3 regions of the Aerococcus urinae genome follow, and region 1 is predicted to be linked to each of the others. Evidence: predicted binding sites of a transcription regulator. Region 1 holds the regulator's gene; each other region holds the start of a gene.
What was found. The regulator HrcA, encoded in region 1, represses chaperone genes, less so after heat shock. The targets are predictions, from matches to a motif close to TTAGCACTCNNNNNNNNNGAGTGCTAA.
Positions count from the first base shown of each region.

Region 1 (6,787 bases):
CATGTTAGGCACAATTACTCAAGTCCCTCCCATGTATTCTGCTGTCAAGGTCAATGGTCGTAAGCTATATGAATATGCTCGCAAGGGTGAAGAAGTAGAGCGCCCTAAAAGAAAGGTTCAAGTTTATAAATTTGACTTAGTAGAGCCTTGTCTTTACGACAAAGACCAGCAACTTCAAACCTTTCATTTCCGTGTTCGCTGTGGCAAGGGCACCTATGTGAGGACCCTAGCATCTGATCTAGGGAAAAAATTAGGCTTTGCTGCGACCATGACCGACCTTACGCGCATAGCTTCTAGTCCCTTTACCCAATCACAATGCTTTACTTTATCTGAAATTGAAGATCAAATTAGTCAAGGAAAAAATGATTTTATTTTTCCCATCGATTTTTTGATCCAAGACTTAGCTCATATTGAGATTAGTGGCCAATTAGAAAAACTCGTCAGCAATGGAGCAGTTCTAAACAAAAATAATTTGGCCGAAGAACATCGAGACCAATTGCCGGTGGCTTTTTATGGCCAGCAAGGACTTATAGCTATTTATGGACAACATCCCAGTGATGAAGAACAAATGAAACCGTTAAGAATGCTAATATAACTGATGACTTTAACAATGAGGTGTCTTATGCAAGTAATAACCATTCATCATCCCATAGACCAGAATCTTAAAAATAATGAGGGCATCGTTTTAGCTTTGGGTTTTTTTGATGGCGTCCATCGTGGCCATCAAGCAGTGATTAAAGCTGCAAGGAAGGAAGCCTTCAAACGCAAGCTTCCATTAGCTGTGATGACATTTAATATTTCACCTTTAATTGTTAATCAAAACCTTCACCCTAATCAAATGAAGTACCTGACTCAAAATCAAGAAAAGATGCTTTTACTTGAGAAATTTGGGGTAGACCGGGTTTACTTAGTTGATTATACCAGCGCTTTTTCTAATCAAAGTCCTAAAGCTTTCGTGGATAATTATCTGGTTGGCTTAAATGCTAAGGTAGTTGTTGCGGGCTTCGATTATACCTATGGAGCTAAAGCCATAGCCAATATGAAAAACTTACCAGACTATGCTGAAGATCGCTTCAAAATTATTGAAGTCCCCGTATTGAATGAAAATAATAATAAAATTGCTTCCAAACATATTCGCAAGGAACTGACCGAGGGATCGCTGGAAGAAGCTAACCAGGCTCTGGGCTATCCTTATTTCTTCCGTGGTTTAGTCATTAATGGCTTTAAACGTGGTCGTACCCTAGGCTTTCCAACGGCTAATATCTTTACCCAGGTCAGTACTTTAATTCCCAAAGTCGGTGTTTATTTGGTTCAATGTCAAATCAACCATCAGCTATTCTGGGGGATGGCTTCCATTGGATATAATGTCACTTTTGGTGATGATAATGACAAGACCATTGAAATTAACTTGTTTGATTTTGAGTCAGAAATTTATGGTGAAGAAATGCTGGTCTTTTGGTACGAATATTTACGAGGTGAAAAGAAGTTTTCCAGTGTAGAGGCTATGGTGGAACAGTTGAATCAAGATAAAAGTGACTGTCTAAGTCGTCTACAAAAATATGAAAATTATCAAAATTAAATTCTCTAAAAGTTGGTGTCAATTTTGCCAACTTTTTTTATTTTGTCATTTTTGTATGAGGCTAGGGACCGATCCAAGGTAAACGTTGAGTCGCTAGTAAGTCATCACTGCGTTACTACTAAGTAAGGGCTATCTATTAACTTTTCTATGAAATTGTTTTGCTAAAGGTCAAAATAGGAATTGGAATAACTAGGAAATTCTTTGAAAAACAGTTTGACTTTTATTGACATATGCACTTAACCATGTTAGTATATAGGTATGTTAGCAGAAGGAGCTGTCAAGTGCTAAAAGAGGTGATAAGATGTTAAGTAAAAGACAGATTATTGTTTTAAAAGCGATTATTGACGCCTATAGTCAAAGTGAGGAACCGATTGGCTCTAAATCGATTCTAAAACTGACTGGCCTTGAGGCAAGTTCTGCAACTATTAGAAATGATATGGCAAAACTTGAAAAACTTGATTTGATTAAAAAGATGCACTCTTCTTCCGGAAGAGTTCCCACTGAAGCCGGCTATCGTTTCTACATTAATTATATTCTTCCCAAGAACGGTGGAATTATCGATAGTGGATTAAGTGAAGCGGAAAATGAAAAGGTGAGTGAAATATTTCAATCACCTTACTTGGCCTTAGATGAAATTGTCAATCGCTCAACTGAACTTTTAGCTGAGCTAACTAACTATGTGGCGATTTCTTTAGGACCTGACGCTTACCATTATCATTTAGCTGGCTTTCGCTTTGTACCGGTAACTAGCCGGCAAGTGATGCTTGTCTTAGTGACAGAAGAAGGAACAGTGGAAACGCAAATCTATCGTTTGCCAGACAGTGTATCTATGGAAGCTTTAGAGGATATGGCAAATATTATTAACCGTGATTTAATTGGTTTAAGTCTTCCTAGCGTTCTTGTACGCCTTAAAAGTAACTATATGTCCTATTTTGATGAATCAATTCGACGTTTACTTTATGAAGGAAGTATAATCGAAGATTTACTTAAAAAAATGGATGCCTCACGCGTCTTTGTTAAAGGTAAGGCAAATCTTTATAACCATCTCTATCAAAGTGATGCTTATCAACAGGTAGAGAATTTAAACCGTCTATTTGCTAATCCTAACTTATTAGATACACTCATTGATCCGGGTGATCAAGGGATTCAAGTGAAGGTGGGTAAGGATATGCAGGCTGATGGCCTCAATCATTTATCTATTATGGCTACCAATTTTGTTGGTGGTAATAATGACCAACAAACGATTTCTGTGGCTATTCTCGGCCCAGAAAATATGTCTTACCTGCGTATGGCTCAACTATTTCAAGGTGTGAGACTACAGCTCAATCACTATATCGATTCATATTATAAAAATGATAAAGAGGAGGGGTAAACAGATGAGCAAAGTTCATGATAAGAACAATCAGGATGTTGACCCAGAAAATATACATGAAGATGAAAAGTCAGTCCAGGATAAAAACAAGGCTCAAGATTTGGAACAAAATCAAAATAATAAAGCCGATGTCGATAAGGATAATGAGTCAGAAAACCTGGCTGATGATGAGAAAAATAAAATCGCAGATGAAGATAAAGAAGTCCATGAGAATGATAAAGATAGTGAACTTCAAAGTATAAAGAAAGAACTTGAAGAAAAAAATGATCAAATTCTTCGCTTATCTGCGGAAATTAAGAATATTCAAAGAAGAAATAATAAGGAAAGACAAGATGCTGCGAAGTACCGTTCCCAACATTTAGCTGAAAAACTCTTAGGTGCAGTTGATAACTTAGAACGGGCCTTGACTATTGAAGCAGATGATGAAGCGAGTCGCAGTATGAAACGCGGCATTGAAATGGTATTGGAAAGTATTCAAAGTGCCTTTAATGATGAAGAAATTAAAGCGATTGATCCTAAAGGCGAAAAGTTCGATCCTAACTTCCACCAATCTGTTTCATCTGTTCCTGCCAATGATGGTCAAGAATCAGATACTATAGTTGAAGTCTATCAAAAAGGCTATGTCATCAAAGACCGTGTCTTAAGACCAGCTATGGTAGTCGTTGCACAATAATAAAAAAGGAGATAATAAATAATGAGTAAAATTATAGGAATTGACTTAGGAACTACAAATTCTGCCGTTTCAGTATTAGAAGGTGGAGAACCAGTAATTATTACTAACCCAGAAGGCAATCGTACTTCACCCTCTGTAGTAGCTTTTAAAGATGGCGAAATTCAAGTAGGAGAAGTCGCTAAACGCCAAATGGTGACAAATCCAAATACAGTGGCTTCGATTAAACGTCATATGGGGGAATCCGGTTACAAGGTTCATGTCAATGACAAAGATTACACCCCCGAAGAAATTTCTGCTATGATCTTACAATACCTAAAAGGCTACGCTGAAGATTACTTAGGAGAAAGTGTAAGTAAAGCTGTTATTACTGTTCCAGCTTACTTTAATGACGCCCAACGTCAAGCAACCAAAGATGCTGGTAAAATTGCCGGCTTAGAAGTTGAACGGATTGTTAACGAACCTACTGCAGCTGCTTTAGCTTATGGTTTAGACAAAGATGATAAAGACGAACAAATCCTAGTCTTTGACCTAGGTGGCGGGACCTTTGACGTTTCTGTCTTAGAACTCGGTGACGGTGTCTTTGAAGTATTATCTACTGCCGGTGATAATAAATTAGGTGGGGATGACTTTGACCAACGCATTGTGGATTACTTAGTTGAAGAATTTAAGAAGGATAATGGGATCGATCTTTCCAATGACAAAATGGCTATGCAACGTCTAAAAGATGCTGCAGAAAAAGCGAAAAAAGATTTATCCGGAGTTACCTCTACACAAATCAGCTTACCATTCATCTCTGCCGGTGAAAGTGGTCCATTACACTTAGAATTAACTTTAACTCGGGCAAAATTCAACGAACTTACTGATGACTTAGTTGACCGGACCACTAAACCTGTTCAACAAGCCTTAGCTGATGCTGACTTATCCAAATCAGATATTGACCAAGTGATTTTAGTTGGTGGTTCTACTCGTATTCCTGCAGTGGTTGACCATGTTAAAGAATTAACTGGCCAAGACCCACACCGTGGTGTTAACCCTGATGAAGTGGTTGCTATGGGTGCTGCTATTCAAGGTGGTGTGATTACTGGTGACGTTAAAGACGTTGTCTTACTCGATGTTACGCCACTATCCTTAGGTATTGAAACCATGGGTGGAGTCTTCACCAAATTAATTGATCGGAATACGACTATCCCAACCTCTAAATCCCAAGTCTTTTCAACGGCTGCAGATAACCAACCTGCTGTAGATATTCATGTCTTACAAGGTGAACGTCCTATGGCTGCTGATAACAAGACTTTAGGTCGTTTCCAATTAACTGATATTAACCCAGCTCCTCGTGGTGTCCCTCAAATTGAAGTGAAATTTGATATTGACAAAAACGGGATCGTTAATGTTTCAGCCACAGATAAAGGCACCGGTAAGGAACAAGCGATTACCATTCAATCCAATTCTGGTTTAACCGATGAAGAAATTGACCGCATGATGAAAGATGCTGAAGCTAACGCTGAAGAAGATAACAAGCGTAAAGAAGAAGCAGAATTGAAGAATGAAGTTGAACAAATCATCCATCAAACTGAAAAAACTACTAAAGATGTTGAAGGTAAAGCGGATCAAGCAGATATTGATAAAGCCAACCAATTAAAAGATGAACTAAAGGCCGCTCAAGAAGCTGGAAATACTGATGAGATGAAGGCTAAGAAGGACGAATTAATGGAAGTTCTTCAACAATTAACGGTAAAACTTTACGAAGCTAACCAAGCAGAAGGCCAAAGTGAAAATCAAGATAATAATGATGATGATGGTACTGTTGAAGGTGACTTCGAGGAAGTAAATGACGATAAATAATCGACTATAGTAGGCTTGTCCCTGTCTTAAGGCAGGGACAAACTATTGTATCGAGGATAAGGGGGTAAAATATGGCTAAAGGAGATTACTATGACATTTTAGGTGTCAGTAAAGACGCCAGCCAGAAAGATATCAAGCGTGCTTACCGTAAACTAGCAAAAAAATACCATCCTGACTTAAACCATGATCCCGGTGCTGAAGAAAAATATAAAGAAGTAACGGAAGCATATGAAGTTTTAAGTGATGAAAACAAACGAAAACAATACGATCAGTTTGGTCATGCTGGTGCAAATGGTGGCTTCGGTGGCTTTGGCAATGGAAGTTATCAATCTTACTCAGGACAAGGTTTCTCTGGCTTTGAAGATATCTTTGATCAGTTCTTTGGTGGTCAAGGTGGCTTCGGTGGCTTTGGCTCGTCTGCTAGTCAACGGTCTAGGACTGCACCTCGCCGTGGGGACGACTTACAATACACCATGGATTTAAGCTTTGAAGAAGCAATCTTTGGTAAAGAAGAAACCATTTCCTATAAACGCGAAGAAGCTTGCCAGGTTTGTGAAGGCTCTGGTGCTAAGCCGGGAACGTCCAAGAAAACTTGTCCAACCTGTAATGGCCAAGGGGTAGTTCAACAAGTAAGAAATACCCCATTTGGACAAATGGCTAGTCAAACCACCTGTAGCCAGTGTCAAGGTGAAGGTAAGATTATCGAAGACCCATGTACTAATTGCCAAGGAAGCGGTCGAGAAGAGAAGACCCATACGGTTAAAGTGAAGGTTCCAGCCGGTGTAGAAGATGGGCAATCGATACGTCTTTCCGGACAAGGTTCAGCTGGCTACAATAAGGGGCCAGCCGGTGACCTCTATGTGGTCTTCCGGGTAGCTAAAAGTAATATCTTCCAAAGAAAAGGGTCGCAAATCAGTATTGACTTGCCTCTAAACTTTGCCCAAGCTGCTCTGGGTGATGAAGTTGAGGTTCCAACCGTTCACGGCAAAGTGAACCTTAAAATTCCTGCTGGTACACAAAGTGGCGATACCATCCGTTTACGTGGCAAAGGCGCCCCAGTATTAAACCGTGACCGCAATGGAGACCAATTGGTCAATATTAAGATCATTACACCTAAACATCTCAATGACAAACAAAAGGCAGCTCTTCGCGACTATGCTAAGGCATCAGGGAATAATGTCACTGAAGAAGAGAAGAATTTCTTTGATAAAATTAAAGATGCCTTTTCATAAGCAAATGAGGTTGAACTTTTTAACTGATTTTAGTCATCTAAAAACCGTAATCTTCTGCCTAGGAAGGTTACGGTTTTTGCTCTAGCTTT
Region 1 is NZ_CP014161.1:912,928-919,714, forward strand. Features, by position in the region: gene truB (tRNA pseudouridine(55) synthase TruB) at 1-595, shown strand, start outside; gene ribF (riboflavin biosynthesis protein RibF) at 623-1,579, shown strand; gene hrcA (heat-inducible transcriptional repressor HrcA) at 1,881-2,951, shown strand; gene grpE (nucleotide exchange factor GrpE) at 2,956-3,624, shown strand; gene dnaK (molecular chaperone DnaK) at 3,646-5,466, shown strand; gene dnaJ (molecular chaperone DnaJ) at 5,538-6,698, shown strand.

Region 2 (6,787 bases), 720 kb from region 1:
GATGAAGCAAATCATAGTCTACCACCGACCCGAGGCCAAGCTCATCCCCAGGATTAGTCAGCAGGCGCTGGCTTTTTACCAGGAGGCCTTTGAGCAGATGCCCCATATCGCTCTAGATTGGTTGGAACGGGGCTTAGCCAGTCCACGGCTCTATTTATTCCTCTTGCTAGATGAAAAGCAAGTCGTCTTAGCAGCAGCCACTTTTCAATTATTGGCAGATGAAGGGGAATTATTGCATTTTGCAGTCAGCCCCCATAGACGTCGGCAGGGCTTGGGGGCCTTACTTTTGACTCAAGCCCTGGTCCACTTAGAAGAACAAGGCTTAGCCCGTTGTTTCTTAGAAGTCCGTGCCCACAACATCCCTGCTCAGGCCTTGTATGAGAGTCAGTGTTTCAAGTGTATTGACCAACGCAAAAACTATTACCAAGATAATCATGAAGATGCAAAAGTTTATTTATGGGAGAGATCGACCAGTGACAACAATATTGGGAATTGAATCAAGCTGTGACGAAACCGGTGCAGCGATCGTTATTGATGGCAAAGAGATGAAGTGTAATGTCGTTGCCACACAAATTAAAAGTCATATGCGTTTTGGTGGAGTAGTTCCAGAGATTGCTAGCCGCCACCATGTCGAGCAAATTACTCAGGTGATTGATTATGCCATGAAGGAAGCGGACGTGACCTGGCCAGAGATCGATGCTGTGGCGGTTACCAAGGGCCCTGGCTTAGTGGGCTCTTTACTGATTGGGATTACCGCCGCTAAGACGCTAGCCTTTGCCCATGACAAGCCCTTAATTGGGGTTAACCATATGGCTGGTCATATCTATGCCAATAATATTTCTGACCAAATGGTTTTCCCATTGCTGGCCTTAGTGGTCAGTGGGGGACATACGGAATTAGTCTATATGAAAGAAGATGGCCACTATCAAAAAATCGGCGATACCCGTGATGACGCTGTGGGGGAAGCCTATGATAAGGTCGGCCGTATCCTGGGAGTGCCTTATCCTGGGGGCAAACGCATGGATGAAATGGCTCAAGAGGGTCAGGCTATTTATGACTATCCCCGCCCCATGATCAATGAGGATAATTTTGATTTTTCCTATAGCGGCCTTAAATCAGCGGTTATTAACCATGCCCATAATGCAGAACAAAAGGGGGAAGAATTGAATCCCAATGATGTGGCAGCTAGTTTCCAAGCGGCTGCCGTGGAGGTCTTAGTGACTAAAACTATGCGGGCCATTGCTGCTTATCCGGTCAAACAATTAGTTGTTGCGGGCGGCGTGGCTGCCAATTCTTCACTCAGAAAAGAGTTAGAGAGTCACTTGGCTAAAGAACATCCTGAAGTGCGCCTCTCCTACCCACCATTAAGTTTATGTGGGGATAATGGTGCCATGATTGCAGCGGCTGCCTACCCGCAATACCAAAAGGGCGACTTTGTCGGCTTAGACTTGGATGCCAACCCAGGTCTAGACTTAGGTGATGAAAATTAGTTGCCTTTAAGCGAAGGCCAATTGAGTTTCAGGGAAAGCTTGAGGAGGAAAGATGGTATTAATTGGTTTAGAAGTCACTTTTATCATTGACCAAGCTTATACTTTGAAGGATAAGCGCCGGATCGTCAAAAGTATGGTGGAGCGGGCCCAACAGCGAGAAAAGGTGACTGCTGCTGAAATTGCTGACTTAGACCTAGTCAACCAAGCGGTGGTCGCTTTTGGCCTAGTTTCTAATTCATACAGCAAGAGCCGGCAGCGCCTGCTGAACTATCTCGAAAAAATTGAAAGCTGGTATCCCATTGAAGTCATTCATACCGAATGGCTAGAAGCTTAAAAAGAAAAGGTATGCTAACAGACGGACTAGTCTTGAGTCCTGGTGTGGGCATACCTTTTTTATGTCTATTGGTTAAAATTTTCCAACTGACTTTGCACAAGTTCCCATTCCTTAAAGAGCTCTTCCTGTTGGGCTTGTGTGTCTTTAAGAGATTGGTCGAGTTGGTTTAATTCATAGTAATTTTGTAAAATATCAGGATCAGTCATTTTTTCCTGGATCTCTGCTATTTCTTCATCTAAGCCTTCAATACTTGCTTCAATTTTTTTGCTTTGTCGTTGGAGTTTTCTTTCTTCCTTTTGGCGTTCCTTACGATTTTGATAGGCTTGGGCGGACTGGCTGGGTGCTGACTTTTCTTCAGTAAGACTGGCTTGATTTTCTTTGTTTTCTTCTTCTAGCCGCGCTTCCTGCTCGGCTTTTTTATTGAGATAATAATCATAATCGCCCAGGTAGAGGGTGGAACCCTCTGGACTGATTTCAAGCACTTGGGTAGCAATCCGATTAATAAAGTAGCGGTCGTGGCTAACAAAGAGCAAGGTTCCATCATAGGCAATCAGGGCATTTTCGAGAATTTCCTTAGAATCAATATCCAAGTGGTTGGTCGGTTCGTCAAGGACTAAGAAATTATCATGGTTAAAGGAGAGTTTGGCTAGGGCAAGCCGGGCCTTCTCTCCTCCGCTCAACATAGCTACCGATTTTTCCACGTCTTGTCCGGAAAAGAGGAAAGACCCCAGGATGGTACGAATGTTTTCCTCGTTAATGGTCGGATGGTCATCCCAAAGTTCGTGGAGGACATCCTTATTGCTGTGGAGTTTGGCTAATTCTTGGTCATAGTAGCCAATGGTCACATTTGCCCCATAGTGAATTTCCCCTTTGATGGCGGGAATTTCTTGGATAATGGTTTTTAAGAGGGTAGATTTACCCACGCCGTTGGGTCCCACCACTGCAATAGCTTGTTGCTTTCTAATATCCATCTCAATCGGATAGGAAAGTAAGTGATCATCGTAACCAATGCCTAAGTGGTCGGCGGTAAGGACCACGTTACCACTGGCTTTGTCCGTTAGAAATTGAATATGGGGACTTTTTTCGTCCTGTTTAGGCTTTTCAATTTTGGGCATCTTTTCGAGTTGCTTACGCCGACTCTGGGCCATCTTGGTGGTCGAAGCTCGGACCAGGTTACGCGCTACATAGTCTTCTAACTTGGCAATTTTCTTTTGTTGCTTATCATAGGCCTTTTGCCAGCTTTCGAGGCGAACAGCCTTTTCTTTGAGGTAGAAGGAATAATTCCCCTTATAATATTCCATACTGTGTCCGGTCATTTCATAGGTCTCGTTGGTGACATGGTCTAGGAAATAACGGTCGTGGCTAACAATTAATAGGGCTCCAGGATAAGAAGGCAAGTAGTCTTCAAGCCATGTCAGGGTTTCAATGTCTAAGTGGTTGGTGGGTTCGTCGAGGATAAGAATATCGCGTTTTTCGAGGAGGACCTTGGCCAGGGCTAGCCGAGTCCGTTGACCACCAGATAATTGGTTGATGGGTTTGTCGTAATCTGACTCAGGAAATTGAAAGCCGTGGAGGACCATGCGAATCTCGGAATCATACCCATAGGCATTACTTTGGTTGACTTCTTCTTGTAATTGGTCATAGCGTTTGAGGGCCTCTTGGTAGGATGCTTCATCATGGGCATCGGCCAAGTCTTGAGCGGCTTGCTCAGCATGGTGGATGAGGGCGATGGATTCTTTAAAAACCGACCGCATTTCTTCATAAATTGTCCGTTGACTGTTTTCAATGGCGGCATGTTGGTCCATGTAGGCAATGGTCTTGCCCTTGGCCCGGGTGACTTGCCCTTGGTCAGGTTCTTCAATGCCCGCTAACATTTTAAGTAGGGTGGATTTACCGGTACCGTTTCGCCCGACTAAGGCAGTACGACTATTATCTTGGATGGTCATTTGGACATCTTGGAAAAGAATATCGGAGCCAAAACGTCGCATGAGTTTTGATCCTTGTAGTACAATCATTGGATCCTTTCCTCCTAAATCGTTTATTATTGTCTTCACTAGTGTATCATATTTTATCGGCAGATATTTTTTGACTTTGTGAACTTTCCCTTAGAAAAGGTCGGGGTTATTCACAAAGTTTTAAAATTAATAAAAATTAGCCGAAAAGATTTATGTGATTTTTCACAAAGTTCTTTTCATTTTATGATTTAGGTGATAAAATGTATTTGATATCTTGTGAAAAGGAGTGGAAACATGAAGGAAATTCCACGTGCAACGGCTAGGCGGTTACCGCTTTATTACCGTTACTTGCATAATTTTAAGAACATGGGTAAGACACGGATTTCTTCCAGTGAACTCAGTGACGCGATCAAAGTGGATAGTGCCACTATTCGTCGGGATTTCTCACATTTTGGTGCCCTAGGGAAGCGTGGTTATGGTTATGATGTTGAAGCTCTATTGGACTTCTTTAGTCGCCAACTCTACCAAGACCGCCTCACCACAGTGGCTTTAATCGGGGTCGGTAATTTAGGGAACGCCTTATTAAATTATAACTTTAAACGAACCAATAATATCCGGATTGGGGCGGCCTTTGATATTAATCCTGAGATTGTAGGAACCGTCCATAGTGGGGTACCGGTTTACCCAATGAGTGAATTAAAGGAACGGATTCAAGAAATGGAAATTCTGATTGCTATTATGACTGTTCCGGAAAAAGTCGCCCAAGATACCGTGAGTGAATTAGGTGAAGCCGGTATACAAGGCATCTTGAACTTTACTCCGGTGGTTTTAGATGTTCCTGAAGATATTCATGTCCAAAACGTCGATTTAGCCAATGAGCTGCAAACCCTGATTTACTATATCGGTAATCGCAATGGTAACAATAAAAAGAAAAATTCGTCGAACTAGCAAAAGTTAGCAGGACCTAACTTGAAGATTAGGTCTAACTTTTGTCAGTGATAAAGTCCTCTTAATTGAGGGCTTTTTTTCTTGTCATCAATAGTAAAAATCAAAGAATAAAGAGTTTAATCTAACTCAATTTCCTAACTTTAATGTCATATACTTTTTAAATGATATTTTATACTTTTAAAGTGATAAAAAGAAAAAAGGTCAAAAAAAGTCAACGAATTACTTGATTTATATCTGGAAATGTTTTACTATAAATAGTGTAAGTTAGCAGTCGGAGATGATGAGTGCTAACAAATCATTAAAAGTGTTATTAATTAGGTTATTAATTAGTATGTTAAATTTGGAGGGATATTTTAAATGTTAAAGCCGTTAAATGAACGTGTGATTATTCAAGTCCAAGAAGAGGAAGAAAAAACTGCTTCTGGCATCGTTTTACCATCTGCTGCTAAAGAAAAACCTCAAGTAGGTCAAGTGGTAGCTGTTGCTGATGCTACTGATGACTACACCCCTCAAGTTAAAGTGGGCGACCAAGTTATTTTTGAAAAATATGCAGTAAGCGAAATCCGCTATGAAGGGGAAGATTACCTCATCATTAAAGAAAAAGATTTAACTGCTGTAGTTGAATAATCATTGACTGAACTTCGACAATCAACATAAAAAATAATTGAATTCTCGATCATGCTTAGATTTAGAATAGGAGATAGATAGAATGGCCAAAGATATTAAATATTCAAGTGATGCAAGACAATCTTTAGTAGAAGGTATTGATAAATTAGCTAATACCGTGAAAGTGACCTTAGGACCTAAGGGACGTAACGTTGTCTTAGAACGTAGCTATGGCTCTCCATTAATCACCAATGATGGGGTGACCATTGCTAAAGACGTTGAATTAGAAGATCACTTTGAAAATATGGGAGCTAAATTAGTTTCTGAAGTCGCTTCTAAGACCAATGATGTTGCTGGTGACGGTACCACTACTGCTACCATCCTAACTCAAGCCCTCGTCCATGAAGGTTTCAAAAACGTGACAGCAGGGGCAAATCCTGTGGGCATTCGTCGTGGGATGGATCAAGCTATCCGCAAGGCAGTAGAAGCTTTGAAAGAAATTTCTGTTCCAGTGAATGCTAAAGAATCCATTGCTAACGTTGCGGCAATTTCTTCCGGCGACCAAGAAGTCGGTCAATTAATTGCTGACGCTATGGAAAAAGTAGGACAAGATGGTGTCATTACCATTGAAGAATCACAATCAATGGACACTGCCCTAGACGTTGTTGAAGGGATGCAATTTGACCGTGGTTACCTCTCCCAATACTTTGTAACCGACAATGACAAGATGGAAGCTGTTCTCGATGATCCTTACATCCTCCTCACTGATAAGAAGATTTCTAATATCCAAGATATCCTTCCATTATTAGAACAAATCGTACAACAAGGTAAATCTTTATTATTAGTGGCTGACGATGTTGAAGGGGAAGCTCTTCCTACCTTAGTCTTGAACAAGATTCGTGGGACTTTCAATGTAGTAGCTGTGAAGGCTCCAGGCTTTGGTGACCGTCGTAAAGAACAATTAGAAGACTTAGCTGTTCTTACTGGTGGGACAGTCATTACTGAAGACTTAGGTCTTGAATTGAAAGACACCAGCATTGATCAATTAGGTCAAGCTGCCCGCGTAACCATTACTAAAGACGATACCACCATTGTTGAAGGTAAGGGTAACAAGGAACAATTGGAACAACGTGTGGCTCATATCAGAAAACAAATTGAAGAAACTACTTCTGACTATGACCGCGAAAAATTACAAGAACGTCTGGCTAAATTAGCTGGCGGAGTTGCTGTTGTTCGTGTAGGTGCAGCCACCGAATCCGAACAAAAAGAACGTAAATTACGTATCGAAGATGCTTTAAACGCTACTCGTGCTGCGGTTGAAGAAGGTATCGTCGCTGGTGGTGGGACTGCCTTCATGAATATCCAAGACAAGGTGAAAGAAGTCGTTGACTCCTTAGAAGGTGACGAACAAACTGGTGCAGACATCGTGGTTCGTGCCCTCGAAACCCCACTAC
Region 2 is NZ_CP014161.1:192,297-199,083, forward strand. Features, by position in the region: gene rimI (ribosomal protein S18-alanine N-acetyltransferase) at 1-57, shown strand, start outside; gene rimI (ribosomal protein S18-alanine N-acetyltransferase) at 2-496, shown strand; gene tsaD (tRNA (adenosine(37)-N6)-threonylcarbamoyltransferase complex transferase subunit TsaD) at 474-1,490, shown strand; gene AWM73_RS00895 (DUF503 domain-containing protein) at 1,543-1,824, shown strand; gene AWM73_RS00900 (ABC-F family ATP-binding cassette domain-containing protein) at 1,890-3,839, opposite strand; gene AWM73_RS00905 (redox-sensing transcriptional repressor Rex) at 4,074-4,727, shown strand; gene AWM73_RS00910 (co-chaperone GroES) at 5,085-5,354, shown strand; gene groL (chaperonin GroEL) at 5,437-6,787, shown strand, end outside.
Region 2: AWM73_RS00910 (co-chaperone GroES) is a predicted target of HrcA. The motif match lies at 4,992-5,018, and genes of this name have one in related genera.

Region 3 (6,787 bases), 170 kb from region 1:
AATACCAAAGCTCTTGTTTAAAGCATCTGCTAAAGGTGCTAAACAGTTAGTGGTACATGAAGCACCAGAAATAACAGTTTCATCCCCTGTTAAGATTTCGTGGTTGGTGTTGTAAACGATAGTTGGAATATCTGCTCCACCTGGTGCAGTAATAACAACTTTCTTAGCGCCACCTTTTAAGTGTAGTTCAGCTTTTTCTTTTGATGCAAAGAAACCAGTAGCTTCTAGAACAACTTCTACACCTAAGTCACCCCAAGGAATTTCAGCTGGGTCTGGATGAGACATAACTTTAACTTCTTTACCGTTTACTTTGAAGGCGTCATCTAGGACTTCAATTTCACCATTGAAACGACCATGAGTGGTATCATATTTCAATAAGTGAGCTAACATTTTTGAGTCAGTTAAATCATTGATTGCAACTACTTCTAAACCTTCAACATCTTGGATACGACGGAAAGCTAAACGTCCGATACGTCCAAAACCATTAATACCTACTTTTACCATATTAATAATTTTCCTCCTTCGGAAATAAAAATATTTTTAATGAGTTTCCTCATTTAAAACCTGATTACTTACCCCTAAATCCGTCACTAAGACAAAATTAAAGGGTGCGAGTTTTGCAAAAGCTTGAATGGCTTTTGCTTTAGCACGTCCGCCAGCAATTAGAATGGGATATTGAATATCCTTTATTTGATCTAATTGTAAACCAATACGGGGCATTTGATAAACTATTTCCCCCTCTTTGGTGTAAAAACACCCGAATGCTTCCCCAATAGCTCCTTTAGCAAGGATTTTATCAATCAATTCTGATGAAAATCCCCGTCTTTGGGCCATGATTTTAGCATCGCCAACACTAAATAATAAAGCATCAGTCCGCTTTAAAATATTTAATGTTTCTTGAATGGAGGGCTCTTTTACCAATAAGTCTCTCGTTTCTTCAGTAAGAACATCAGGAACGTAGAGAGAATTAGTGGTCCCGTTTAAGCGGTGTGCGAGTTGGTCACTAATTGTATTTGCCTGAATTGCCACCGAATCGCCCATGCCACCACGGGCAGGAACTATCGTAAAATGCCGATTCTTAGTTAAAACTTTACGGTTTAAGCTTTTAGCAACCTCGAGTATTGTCGAGCCGCCTGAAACAGCCACCGTAATGTATCCTTCTGGCAAAGTATTGGCTAAATAGTTAGATAGGAAAACCCCTATTTGCGCCAAGGTACTATTTTCTTCATCAAGATTACTCTCAATAATATGTACCTCATCGATACCTAGTTGCTTTTCTAAGCGTTGTTCCTTAGCAAATAAACTAGAATCTTCATGGAGCATTTCACGAGCAAAAGCTAAAGCTTCCTCACCCTTAGCGGTGATAACCATTCCATTTCTAGTGGAATCTAGTAACCCTTCTTTTTTAAGGATATTCGTTTCACGCCGGAGTGGTCGCTCAGTCATGTCTAACTTCTTTGCCAAAATTTGGCGACCAATAGGTTGAAAGCGTAAGACCATTTGTAAAATTTGCATCCTTTTTTTAAAGAGGTCTTCCAATTCAGGAACCACTTTAAGGATTCTACTGTAAACGGCTTTCATGACATTCAACTTTCTATTGCATGGACTTTTATTGTCCGTCATGCCTTTTTTTGACCAACATAGTGCAAAAAAATTTGAGCAGTTCTATCTGCTATTCATTTTTCTACACTAGTAGTATAACAAGAATATCATGCAGCCGCAAGCATTTTGCAGTGAAAATCCAAATTTTATAAAAACCGAGTGTACTTACTTAAGCTACACTCGGTAATCATTCTGTATATGTCTTGCAAGGCTTTAAGATACTATTCTTGACCTTTTAGTCCTTGGTTAGAAGCCATGATTTCATCAATGATGCCATAGTCCTTAGCTTCTTTGGCAGTCATCCAGTAATCACGGTCCATATCTTTTTCTACTTTATCGATATCTTGACCAGAACGTTCAGCAATAATTTCTTTTAAGGTTTGCTTGGTTTGTAAGATATGACGAGCTGAGATTTCAATTTCAGTGGCTTGACCTTGAACGCCACCTAGAGGTTGGTGAATAAGCACTTCAGAATGCGGTAGGGCATAACGTTTTCCTTTTGTGCCGCCAATTAATAGGATTGAGCCCATAGAAGCTGCTAGACCAGTAACTATGGTGACAACATCGGCATTAACAAATTGCATGGTGTCGTAAATTGCCATTCCTGCAGTTACTGATCCCCCTGGACTATTAATGTAAATATAGATATCTTTTTCATTATCTTGAGCATCTAAGAAAAGTAATTGGGCAATAACACTGTTTGCCATATCATCATTAACTTCTCCACTGAGCATAATAATACGGTCTTTCAATAAGCGTGAATAAATATCATAAGCGCGTTCGCCACGAGGTGATTGTTCAATCACTGTAGGTACTAAATTCATTTCATTTCCTCCTTTTTCAACTTCCTAATCATTATAACCTTAATAGTCAATATAGGTCAATAGATAAACTTATGGCACTTTTCCTGGGGAATATTTGGAGATATTTATTATAACTTGCCATTAACGCCCTTCAAAGCAGGAGTAAGCTAGCTTTTTACTAGTCTTTATCTGATTTTGCGAGTGAGGCTACTATAGTAAGAAATCATTGATATCAATAATACTTTTTTCAAGAAAGTTCTTAACAAGAGCATGCTATTTGTGCTATAATACATTTATTGCTTGCACCCATAGTGTAATGGATATCACGTAAGATTCCGGTTCTTGAGATGGGGGTTCGATTCCCTCTGGGTGCGTTTCGTAAAACCAGTGAAGTCTAAAAATGACTATTGTTGATTTTACAGTGTATCTAGAACTAACTAAAACTTAGTAAAGTCTAATATTAGCTAGTTTTTGCTCGAAATTCTATAACTTTTCTATATCAAGAATATTGTCATACCAGCACGTAGCGCCCCTCTGGGTGCTTTTTTTTATAGCATTCTTATCTCTATTAGTGCACAAATAATTTATAGTTACCTATTTCTCTGCTCTATTATCTCTTCTATATAACCTTCTTCAATTGATTCCGCTTTGAACTTTTCTTTATAAGATTAAAGTATCCTATCAAAGTTTAACCAATTAATTATGGTGTAAGTAGCTCCCCTCTCCTCATCTTTGTTTATTTTTTATAAGATATATATTCAAAGTAAAATAATTTTAAAATAATAATATTTACTTAATACGAAATTTTATTTATTTTTATTTTACGACCTAATATAATTATTGTTAACAAATTTAAGGAGGGAAAAAATGAAAAATAATCATAAAAATGCATTTGGAGGGATAAGTTTAATAATATTTATTATTATAATCCTATTTATTGGATCATATTCGGACCATAAAGACAAAAAAGATACATCAGCATCTCAATCTAGCCATACATCTGAATCTTCTAAAAAATATAGCGAATCTCATTCAAAATCAAGCGAATCTCACACGTACAAAACAGAAAGTTCAGAGTCTAAATTAAAGGATAATACTCCTCAAGAATATAAAAACGCATTGCAAAAAGCCACGAGTTATTCAAATCATTTCTACATGTCAAAAAGTGGGCTTTATGATCAGCTAACTTCCGAACATGGAGAGCATTTTTCTCCTGAAGCGGCTAATTATGCTATTACTAATGTAAAAGCTTCCTGGAAAAATAACGCTTTAGAAAAAGCTAAGAGCTATAGTTCTCATATGTCTTTGTCAAAGCTGGGCCTCTACCAGCAACTAGTTTCAGAGCATGGGGAAAAATTCACTCCCGAGGAAGCTCAATATGCTATTGATAACGTTCAAGCCAATTGGGAAAGAAACGCTTTAGAAAAAGCTAAAAGTTACTATACAAATATGTCCATGTCAAAGGCAGCAGTCTATGATCAGTTAGTATCGCAATATGGAGAACAATTTACTCCGGAAGAAGCTCAATATGCTATAAACCATTTGCCAAACTAAAATATATATAAGGAGGTAATCTATGATAAGCACTTCTACGTCAATAACATTGGCGACAATGTCATTGCTTTTTACCGTTGCTTTACTAGGAATTGCTATTTACGAAAAGATTAAAGGTAATCCTGTCAAAAGAATATTACTCGTTGCTCTAATCCCATTTATCCTTTTGTTGGTATTCTCTAGTAAACGTCTAAGCCCACGGATACTCAAGGATAATCCTGCTCAAACAACACGAAGAGTATGTGAATTGACGGGATATGACCCTAAAGGCGTGGAGAAAGAAGACGGTGATATTAGTGAAACCCCAAAAAGAGATAAATTTAAACTATACAGATTGAAAGACCATGGTGTGATAAATGTCACCGACGATGAGAAAAGAGTGAATAGTTTCTCTATTTATAATGTCGATAAAGGGTTCATCCTTGAATTATTTAAAGAACTTGACTATCCAATAACCGATCAATTTAGTGAAGTAAACGAATCTGAAACGATGTCATTTGACAATACAGATAATATAGGAACACTTTTAATTTATAATAAAGACAATAATAATTATTCTATATCAATTATGTATAATTCTAATGAATTTAAAGAGATGAAAGGTATGGTTGACTTTTTACGCAGATCAACTATACGAAAGAAAACATCATTAACTGACGATGATTATTGGAATAGTGATCTGTGGTCTTATGATTTAGACTAACAAAAAGTCCACTCTTAAATCTTAGCGAAACGGGATATTGCCCAAACCTTCTCACACACGGTTTATAATAAAGCAAAGACCCATCCGCTATCTGGGCATGTCCTCAGATAGGGATAGGTCTTTTTTAATTATTTTTGGCTTTCCCAAATTGGAATACTTGAGCCATTACTTTTTTCATCGATAATTTTAGCGACTTCAGGGGTTTGGTAGTACTTCACAATCTTCTTATAAGTTTCATTATCCTTATTCTTTTCATCAACGGCAATAACATTCCAATACGGCTTAGAACTATCGGTAGCCTTTTCTAAATAAATGGAATCCTTGGTTGGCACAAAGCCTGCGTCAGCGGCCATATCGTTATTAATGCAAGAAATCGTCACGTCGTTTAAAGCACTAGCTGTTTGGTTAGAATCCAAGGTAATGAATTCCAAATTCTTGGGATTTTCAGTGATATCCTCAACGGTTGGCATGAGCCCTTTATCTGGGTTTAACTTAATTAGTCCTGCTTCTTGAAGCAATAACAGTGCCCGGCTTTCATTAGAGACATCATTCGGTACTGCTACCTTGTCCCCCTCTTTGACTTGATCGATGCTTTCAATCTTATTGGAGAAGACTCCCATGGGGTTAAGGGTGGTATATCCAATCGTGGTGTTGTGGTAACCAGATTCTTTATTCATATTGTCCATATAAATTTCAGTTAAGGCAGCGTGCATATCAATTTCATTATGCTCTAAGGCTTCAATGGGCATCCGATAATCAGTAAATTTTACCAATTCAAGGTCAATGCCTTCCTTTTCCTTCAATTCATCTTTTAAGTAATCCCATTCGTCATTTTTCTCACCAACGACCCCTACTTTTACCGTTTTATCACTATCAGTATTGCCTGATTGACAAGCCACTAGGGTAAAAGCAGCTAATAGGGCCATCAATCGTAAAATCCATTTCTTCATTGCAATTCCTCCTACTATTTTACTCATAATGAGTTGACCCTTTTATTCTACTAATTAAAGCCTGATATGACAATGTTCTTCCCCTTATTTAAAAGTATTCATTGCTGATCTATAATAGCTATCATTAGACAATAAAAAAGCTGCACATTCCGTGCAGCGACTTAAAGATTCTTAAATATAACTGAGTTGAGTTGTGTAAAAAAGTTATTAAGAAGGTAAGAATCTTCAATAGATAAAAGTATATCATAGATGAAAACGAGCGCCAACCAGGCTTTTCATAAATTAAGCAATTCATAAAAAAGTCCCTGTGCACTACACAAGGACTCATTTAAGTTATTCAGCTTTTTGCGCTTCTTCGCTAGTTTTGGCACGATTTAAGAAAACGTTTAGTAAGATTCCTGCAATTGCCCCACCGATTAACCATGAGAGCAAGAACATTAAGCCATTGGTTACCCCACCGGCTAAGACTGCGAATACACCACCATGAGGAACATAGGAAACACAGCCAAAGAACATGCTTAAGGCTCCAGCAATTCCGGAACCAAGAGCTAGCGGTGGAATCACGTGTAGCGGGTCTTTAGCAGCGAAAGGAATCGCTCCTTCAGTAATAAAGGCAGCTCCCATCACATAATTGACATAGGCACTATTCCGTTCATCTACGGTCCAGAGACTCTTTTGCAAGGTAGCAGAGATAGCAATGGCTAATGGAGGCACCATTCCCCCACACATAACGGCTGCCATCACGTTAGATCCTGCACCAGCAGATGCGGTAACTAAGGCAGTACCGGTAACATAGGCGGCTTTATTAATCGGACCACCCATATCGATCGACATCATCGCTCCAACCACAAAACCTAAAATAATGGTCATGGAAGGTGGAATACTATTGATAAGGCTCATTAAGCCGTTCATCACTGCACCCATTGGTCCATTGATGACAAAGAGCATTAAGAAGCCCATAATCAATACCCCAAGGACTGGGTATAGGAAGATCGATTTCATCCCGTTTAAGGATTTAGGTAGCCAGGCAAACAATTTTTCTAATAGCCAAACAATACCGCCGGCTAAGAAACCAGCAACCAAGGCGCCAAGGAAACCAGAGGAAACCGAATTTTCAAAAATCCCAACCCCAGTAAAGGCAGCAAATTTACTTGGTTCCGCACAGATACCACCAA
Region 3 is NZ_CP014161.1:743,975-750,761, reverse strand. Features, by position in the region: gene gap (type I glyceraldehyde-3-phosphate dehydrogenase) at 1-504, opposite strand, end outside; gene AWM73_RS03500 (sugar-binding transcriptional regulator) at 541-1,581, opposite strand; gene clpP (ATP-dependent Clp endopeptidase proteolytic subunit ClpP) at 1,824-2,426, opposite strand; tRNA gene AWM73_RS03490 (tRNA-Arg) at 2,708-2,779, shown strand; gene AWM73_RS03485 (Ltp family lipoprotein) at 3,273-3,959, shown strand; gene AWM73_RS03480 (hypothetical protein) at 3,982-4,662, shown strand; gene AWM73_RS03475 (MetQ/NlpA family ABC transporter substrate-binding protein) at 4,791-5,612, opposite strand; gene AWM73_RS03470 (PTS fructose transporter subunit IIABC) at 5,946-6,787, opposite strand, start outside.
Region 3: clpP (ATP-dependent Clp endopeptidase proteolytic subunit ClpP) is a predicted target of HrcA. The motif match lies at 2,641-2,667, and genes of this name have one in related genera.